Regions from separate parts of the Mesorhizobium sp. C264A genome, predicted to be linked through region 1. Evidence: riboswitches for the same ligand, from Rfam matches in the RefSeq annotation. Region 1 holds a riboswitch; the other holds the start of a gene.
What was found. A riboswitch is a leader RNA that binds a small molecule or an ion and turns the genes downstream of it on or off. The one in region 1 is predicted to bind cobalamin.

Region 1 (3,841 bases):
GCCGAGCAAGGCGACGAAATGTATCTCGGCCTCGCCAAATGGGGCCGCGAGCACGCCGCCTATATCGAAGAGATCTACCGCGCGGTCGCCGAGCGCGGCCCGATTGCCGCTTCGGCACTGGAAGGCCAGAAAGGTTCGGGCGGCTGGTGGGGCTGGAGCCACGCCAAGCACGCCTTCGAATGGCTGTTCTGGGCCGGACGCATCACCACGGCGCACCGCCGTGGCTTCGAGCGTTTCTACGACCTGCCCGAGCGCGTGCTGCCGCAGGCGATCCTCGATCTGCCGGTGCCGGCGGCCGAGGACGCGCACCGCGAATTGCTGCGCATTTCCGCCCGCGCCCACGGCATCGCGACGTCGGGTGACCTGCGCGATTATTTCCGCTTGTCGCCAGCCGACATGAAGGGCCGGTTGGAGGAACTGGTTGAGATGGGCGAGTTGCTGCCGGTAAACGTCGAAGGCTGGGACAAGCCGGCTTACCTCTATAAGGACGCCCGTCTGCCGCGAAAGATCGAGGCCCGCGCGCTACTGGCGCCCTTCGATCCGGTGGTCTTCGAGCGCTCGCGCACCGAGCGCCTGTTCGATTTCCACTACCGCATCGAGATCTACACCCCGGCTGACAAGCGCCAATATGGCTACTACGTGCTGCCCTTCCTGCTCGGCGACCGGATCGTCGCCCGCGTCGATCTCAAGGCCGACCGGCCTGCGAGTGTCTTACGCGTCCACGCCGCCTACGCCGAAGCAGGCGCACCGCCTGAGACCACCGCACAGCTTTTCGAGGAACTAAAGGAGATGCAGGGCTGGCTTGGACTTGAGCGCATGGAAGTGACGCCCGCCGGCGATTTGGGGCCGGCATTGGCTAGCGAGAGAGATGGCCAACCCTTGCAGCGTCTGTCATAGACGCCTCAATAAGCCTCGTAGGTTGTGCAATGGCATCGGACAAAGTGCTCGACATGATCCATGGCGCCCTCATTGCGCATGGAATAGATGCAGTCCGCAGAGATAGGGACGTCATGCTCCAATCGAAGCAGCTTCGGTTTGAGGCTGAGGTGTTCGAGACGAGTTCTGACCGGCTGGTCCTGGAAATCTACATTTTTTCTCCGCTGCTTGATGTTCAGCCGGTCATTGAATCCTTTGCTGGCTTCGGCGACACGCGCGAACAGGAACTGAACCAGGCGTTTGAAAAGTTTCTCCGTGGTGTTTTCCATGTGGCCATTGAGGGACTGGCCGATCACGTCTGCGAGAACATGCAGGCCGAAATAGAGCTTTGGCAGCGAAGCAGCGCCAGTTGGAAGATCTGGCGAAAAGATGCCCGCTGGAAAATCTATAGCGGCCCGGTCATTTCCCAGGCCACAACCGAGCTATGCTCGCTGACACCAGGCTATCCAGCATTCTATGCCAAGCTGGAAAAGCTGTTCACAGCTTCGGTACCCCCCGGAAGCCATTTTGTCCGGACCTTTCTGGCAGGCTTGAAGGGCACGCTGATTAGTGCCGAAGTCCTTCTGGACAACGCGGTTTGGCATGAGGGACAGAATCTGGCTGTCGGTCATGACTGGGACTATAGCGATGGCTATCAAGCTATCCGACAGGTCATCCTGGCACTGCCGGAAGCCGGGACATGACAGCCCCTGCCGACATCGCCATGTCGTAGCCGTGCGTTGACACCGCCGCCCGCAAAAGCCTAAATCCGCTGCCCGCAACGGCAAGGGCCAAGAGGGAATGCGGTGCGGGATTTCGGTCCCAAATCCGCGGCTGTCCCCGCAACTGTAAGCGACGAGCCAAGGCCGAAAGCCACTGGGTAACACCGGGAAGGCGGCTAACCAAGGCGACGACCCGCGAGCCAGGAGACCTGCCGTCTGAGACAAAGTATCCGATCGCCTGGCGGGTTTCCGGGCAAGGAGCACGGTTTTTGGACCAGAACAGCAGTTTTTCGGCTGGCACAGCGGACATTGCGTCCGGGGACAACGACGCCCTGACCGGCGTGACCGTCATCGTCTGCGCCTCCTGCCGCGATGAGACCGGTTCCGACGCCCATCCGCGCGCCGGCGAATTGCTGGCTGAGGACACACGCCGCGCCGCTGCCGGCGATATCCGGGTCCGCACCGCCGAATGTCTCGGCAATTGCAAGCGCCGCCTCAGCGCCGCGATCCTGCGCGATGGCTGCTGGAGCTATGTCTTCGGCGATCTGACCGCAACCAGCGGCGCCGACCTCGTTACCGGCGCAAAGCTCTTCGCGACTTCGGCCGACGGCCTCATCCCGTGGCGCGGCCGGCCCGATAGCCTCAAGCGCGGCCTCGTTGCCCGCATCCCACCCCTCGACATGCTGAAGGACTGACGATGAACGCTTCAAACCCGGCCGCCAACCTCTCCCGTGTTCCCTGCACTGTCGTTACAGGCTTCCTCGGCGCCGGCAAGACGACGCTGGTCCGCCATCTCCTGGAAAATGCCGGCGGCAAGCGCATCGCCATCATCGTCAACGAGTTCGGCGACATCGGCATCGACGGGGAAATCCTGAAAGGCTGCGGCATCGACACCTGCCCCGAGGAAAACATCGTCGAACTGGCCAATGGCTGCATCTGCTGTACAGTCGCCGACGATTTCGTGCCCGCCCTCGACAAGATCCTCGCGCTGACACCGAGGGTCGACCACATCCTGATCGAGACCTCGGGCCTCGCTCTGCCCAAGCCGCTGGTCCAAGCGTTCCAGTGGCCAAGCGTGAAGAGCCGGGTGACCGTCGATGGCGTCATCGCCGTGGTCGACGGCCCGGCGCTGGCCGAAGGCCGCGTCGCCAACGACATGGACGCGTTGCAGGCACAGCGCGCTCAGGACGAAACGCTCGACCACGACGATCCGGTCGAAGAAGTCTTCGAGGACCAGATCGCCTGCGCCGACCTGATCATCCTGTCGAAAAGCGATTTGATGGATTCAGCCGGTTCGGCCCGCGCCAACGCCATCATCAATGAGCATTCCGCTCGCGCGGTAAAAATCGTGCCGACTGCGCATGGCAAGGTCGACCCGTCGGTGCTGCTTGGCCTCGGTCTCGCCGTCGAAGACGACATCGAGAACCGCAAGTCGCATCACGACGGCGCTTTCGATCATGAGCATGACGATTTCGACACCTTCATCGTCGACATCCCCTCGATCGCCAATCCCGACGACTTAGCCAAGCGCGTCGCCACCGCCGCCGAACGGGAAAACGTGTTGCGTGTAAAAGGCTTCGTCGATGTCGGCGGCAAGCCGATGCGGCTTTTGCTGCAGGCCGTCGGCCCACGCGTCAACCATTACTATGACCGCGCCTGGACGGCCGAGGACGATCGCCGCTCGCGTCTTGTCGTCATTGGCCTGAAAGGACTGAACCGCCCGGCGATCGAGCGTATACTCGCCGGCTGATCCAAACCACGAGCCGAAATGCATATACTCACCACCACATCCGCCTCGCTCGACGATCTCGCCGAGCCCGTCGATCTCGGGCAGACGCCGGCGGATATCGTGGCGCTGTCCTTCACCGACAGCGACCTCGCCGGCCTCGCTGCGGCGTGGAAGGCCGATGCCGCCGCCTGCCGTCGATGCGGCTGGCGGCGCTGCGCGACCTGCGCCATCCCATGTCCGTGGACCTCTGGATCGACAGCGTCGCCCGCCAGGCCAAGGTGATCTTGGTGCGCATCCTCGGCGGCTATGACTGGTGGCGCTATGGCTGCGACCAACTCGCAGTGACTGCTCGCGAACGTGGCATCAAGCTGGCGCTGCTGCCTGGTGAAAGCCATGACGAGGACCTCAGGCTGATCGAAGCCTCGACGCTGCCGCGCGAGGAGCTGGACGGCCTGCTGGGCTATTTCCGCGAGGG
Region 2 (3,841 bases), on a different contig from region 1:
GATGCCGGGGACCTGCACATCTTCGACGCCGATGGGCACTCCTTCTCGCTCAAGCCGGTGGAAGTGAAGGCGGCTTGAGATAGCTGCGTCGTACAGGCATGAAAAAGAGCGGCGGGCCAGGCCCGCCGCTCTTTTTTTAAGCTTCGGCTGTTAGTTGTTGCCGAACCGATCCCTGTCGCTGCTCTGAGGAACGAACTTCTGTTGGTCGTTCGACGAGTTCAGCAGCTTGTAGACCGCCGAGTTGGTGCCGGTCGACGAAGTGCGGGTGGTGTCGACGGCAGCGGCCGGCTGGTTGGCGCCATTGGAGCCATAATTGTCGCTGCCGGCAAAGGCAGCGCTCGAAATAGCCAGAACGGCTGCGGTGGCAAGAACGATCTTCTTCATTTTAGTCTCCTGAATTTTTCTGATGCCGCCAGCTGCAGCGGATAAGCCCGCCACGTGCTGGAAACCGGCTTTTAGCGGCCGAAAAGGTTACGGTCGGCACCGTGGGCAGGCGCCTGCTCGGCTGGAGCCGACTTCTCAACCGAAGCCGTATGGCCACTATCGGTCGACGTAATCGCAGGCTGGTTGGCGCCGTCCGAACCGTAGTTGTCGCTGCCGGCGAAAGCGCTGCCGGAGATGGCCAAAACGGCGGCGGCAGCAAGGATGATCTTTTTCATTTCAATACTCCTGAATTTTTTGGGATCCCGAGAGCGACGGGTTAGCCGCCCTTCTTTGGTCGGGATCAGCGATTGCCGTAGAGGTCGCGGTCGGCGCCCTGAACGACAGGCTGCTTGTCAGCGTGCGCCGGCTTCTGAATGGAAGCCGTATACGAGCTGTCGACCGAGACGGCTGGCTGGTTCGCACCATTGGAACCGTAATTGTCGCTACCGGCGAAGGCGCTGCCGGTGATCGCCAAAACGGCTGCGGCAGTGAGGATGATCTTTTTCATTTTTAGTACTCCAGTTTGTCTGTCCGTCTAGCGGCGTGTCTTGGGAGGAATTCGCGTCGTTCGGACAGCCCCGATGTGGGAAAGCCATAGGCTGGTTTCCAATCACGAAGTTGTTCCGTGTGGACCACGGTCCTGCACCTTGAAATTGTGCCAGGAAGTTCCTCTATGGTCATTTATCGCATTGTTTTCAGTTGCTTATGTCGAACCGAGTGGTTCGCTCCGGTGTCGGTTTCCGGGCCGTCGTTCACACCGTCCTGCACGCATTGTCAACAGAAACGAACCGTTCGGTTCGATTAGAGATTGCTAATAGTAACTTTTCGATACCGTTGAGCCCTTTTTGCCCCCGATCGGAACTGGATCCGCAGCGATTCGAAACGGCGATGATAGCGCCGCAAGACAGGATCTCAGCCCTTCGGTGGTCGGCGGGGCGTATGCCGCGCGTGTCGCGCCGCATGGATATGATGTCGCTTTCATGCCGACGTCGCGATCGCTGCCGTGATTAGATGATCGCATCTCAGGTGCCGCTTCGTGACGACGCAGCGGAGAATTGGGAAGCCGGTCAGAATCCGGCGCTGCCCCCGCAACGGTGGTGGAGTTGAAGTCGCAACGGGAGACCACTGGGCAGCAGCCTGGGAAGGTGTCGCGATGGTCCGCAAGGACAACTCCAGAGCCCGGAAACCAGCCCGAGATGCATAGACTCGACTGATCGCGGTGGGCGGTCAAGAGGTGGATAGTGCATGTCCGGCGCCGCGCCGGCCTGCGTCCGATCCTTCCTCCATCACCACCAAGTTCAGTCCTTAAACCACGAGGACAGAACTATGGATACGCGCAACGACATGCTGAGGCTCCTGAACGGCCGCAAGCAAGGCTTTTCGCTGGAACAGCCCTTCTACACCGACCCGGACTATTTCAAGCTCGACATGGAGCTTATCTGGTATCGCGACTGGCTGTTCATCGGCCATGATTGCGAACTGCCGAAGCCCGGCAGCTATATCACCGTGCAGATCGGCGATTATCCGGTGGTGCTGGTCCGCGACCAGAAGGGCAACATCAACGCCTTTCACAATTCCTGCCGCCATCGCGGCAGCCGTGTCTGCAACACTGAGAAGGGCATGGCGGCAAAGCTTGTCTGCCCCTATCACCAGTGGACCTACGAGCTTGACGGCCGGCTGCTGTTTGCCCGCCAGATGGCCGACGGTTTCCACAAGAGCCAGTTCGGCCTGAAGCCCGTCGCCTGCGAGAGCGTCGGCGGCTACATCTTCATCTGCCTGGCGAAAGAACCTGCCGACTTTGCGCCGATGCGCGCCATGATAGAGCCCTACCTCAAGCCGCACCGGCTGAATGAAGCCAAGGTCGCCTTCGAGAGCACCATCATCGAGAAGGGCAACTGGAAGCTGGTCTGGGAAAACAACCGCGAATGCTATCACTGCGCCGGCAATCATCCGGAGCTGTGCAAGACATTCCCCGAAGCGCCGACGGTGACCGGCGTGCAGGGCGCCGACAGTGACCCGGAGATGCTCGCGCACTGGGCGAAATGCGAGGCGGCGGGCCTGCCGAGCAAGTTCCGCATCGATCCGGCCGGGCAATACCGCGCCACCCGCGCGCCGCTGCTGCGCGATGCCGTCAGCTACACGATGTCGGGAAAGCGCGCGGTGACGAAGAACCTGTCCGACACTGTTGCCGCCGACCGCATCGGCACCTTGATGCACTACCACTATCCGACGACCTGGAACCACATCCTGATCGACCATGCGGTCACCTTCCGGGTGCTGCCGATCAGCGCCACCGAAACCGCGGTGACGACCAAGTGGCTGGTGCACAAGGATGCGGTCGAGGGGGTCGACTACAACCTTGAGGAGCTCACCCATGTCTGGACCGAGACCAACGACCAGGACCGCCGCATCGTCGAGGAAAACGCCTTCGGCATCCTGTCTCCGGCCTATGAGCCCGGCCCCTACTCGGAGCTGCACGAGGGCGGCGTGATCCAGTTCGTCGAATGGTACGCGGCCTTCATCGGCCCGCGCCTTGCCGAAGGCGGCCGGCCGGCGCTACGCAGCGTCGCGTGAGCTGGAGCAGGCGAAGAGGGACCAGAGGATGAATGCGATGACGGATCTTGGGCTCTATCGCCATCTCGACCAGATGGCGCCGTGGAACGATAGGCTGCAGGTGCTGGAAGTGATCGGCGTCAGCGACGAGGCGCCCGACGTCAAGACCTTCACCTTCCGCTCCGACAACCAGACCTGGTTCCGCTACAAGCCGGGCCAGTTCCTGACGCTGGAACTGCCGACACCGGACGGGCCGCTGATGCGCACCTACACGCTGTCGTCGTCGCCATCGCGGCCGTTTTCGATCGCGGTGACGATCAAGGCGCAGGCCGGCAGCATCGGCACGCGCTGGATGTTCGACCATCTGGTGCCCGGTTCGCATGTCAAGGCCTACGGACCGGCCGGCGACTTCTCGTTGCACAGCCACCCGGCGGCCAAATACCTGTTCATTTCCGCCGGCTCCGGCGTGACGCCGATGATGTCGATGCTGCGCTGGCTGAACGACTGCGCGCCATGGACCGATGTCGGTTTCGTCAACTGCGCGCGGCGTGCCGAAGAGATCATCTTCCGCAAGGAACTCGAACTGCTCGGCGGCCATATGCCCGGCCTGTCGCTCGGCTTCATGATCGAGGAACGTTCCAGCCGCGAAGGCTGGTACGGCCATATGGGCCGCATCGATGCGATCCGGCTGCCCTTGCTGGCTCCGGACTTCCGCGAGCGCGAAATCTTCTGCTGCGGCCCCGATCCGTTCATGCGCGCCGTGCGCGGCATGCTGGATGCCGCCGGCTTCGACATGACGAAATACCATCAGGAGAGCTTTGCCGCGCCTGTGGTGGAGGAAATTCCGGCGCCGTTTGCCTCCCCG

Region 2: linked by a shared signal. The riboswitch ahead of NKL04_RS22935 (aromatic ring-hydroxylating oxygenase subunit alpha) and the one ahead of NKL04_RS04605 (DUF1636 family protein) in region 1 are both predicted to bind cobalamin.

What each region holds. Positions count from the first base shown of each region.
Region 1 is NZ_JAMYVY010000001.1:950,908-954,748, reverse strand. Features, by position in the region: gene NKL04_RS04615 (winged helix-turn-helix domain-containing protein) at 1-897, shown strand, start outside; gene NKL04_RS04610 (DUF6348 family protein) at 927-1,619, shown strand; cobalamin riboswitch at 1,681-1,868, shown strand; gene NKL04_RS04605 (DUF1636 family protein) at 1,907-2,332, shown strand; gene cobW (cobalamin biosynthesis protein CobW) at 2,335-3,387, shown strand; partial or broken gene NKL04_RS32050 (cobaltochelatase subunit CobN) at 3,406-3,841, shown strand, end outside.
Region 2 is NZ_JAMYVY010000002.1:817,414-821,254, reverse strand. Features, by position in the region: gene NKL04_RS22955 (ABC transporter ATP-binding protein) at 1-78, shown strand, start outside; gene NKL04_RS22950 (DUF680 domain-containing protein) at 151-384, opposite strand; gene NKL04_RS22945 (DUF680 domain-containing protein) at 456-659, opposite strand; gene NKL04_RS22940 (DUF680 domain-containing protein) at 725-931, opposite strand; cobalamin riboswitch at 1,431-1,632, shown strand; gene NKL04_RS22935 (aromatic ring-hydroxylating oxygenase subunit alpha) at 1,750-2,997, shown strand; gene NKL04_RS22930 (FAD-binding oxidoreductase) at 3,035-3,841, shown strand, end outside.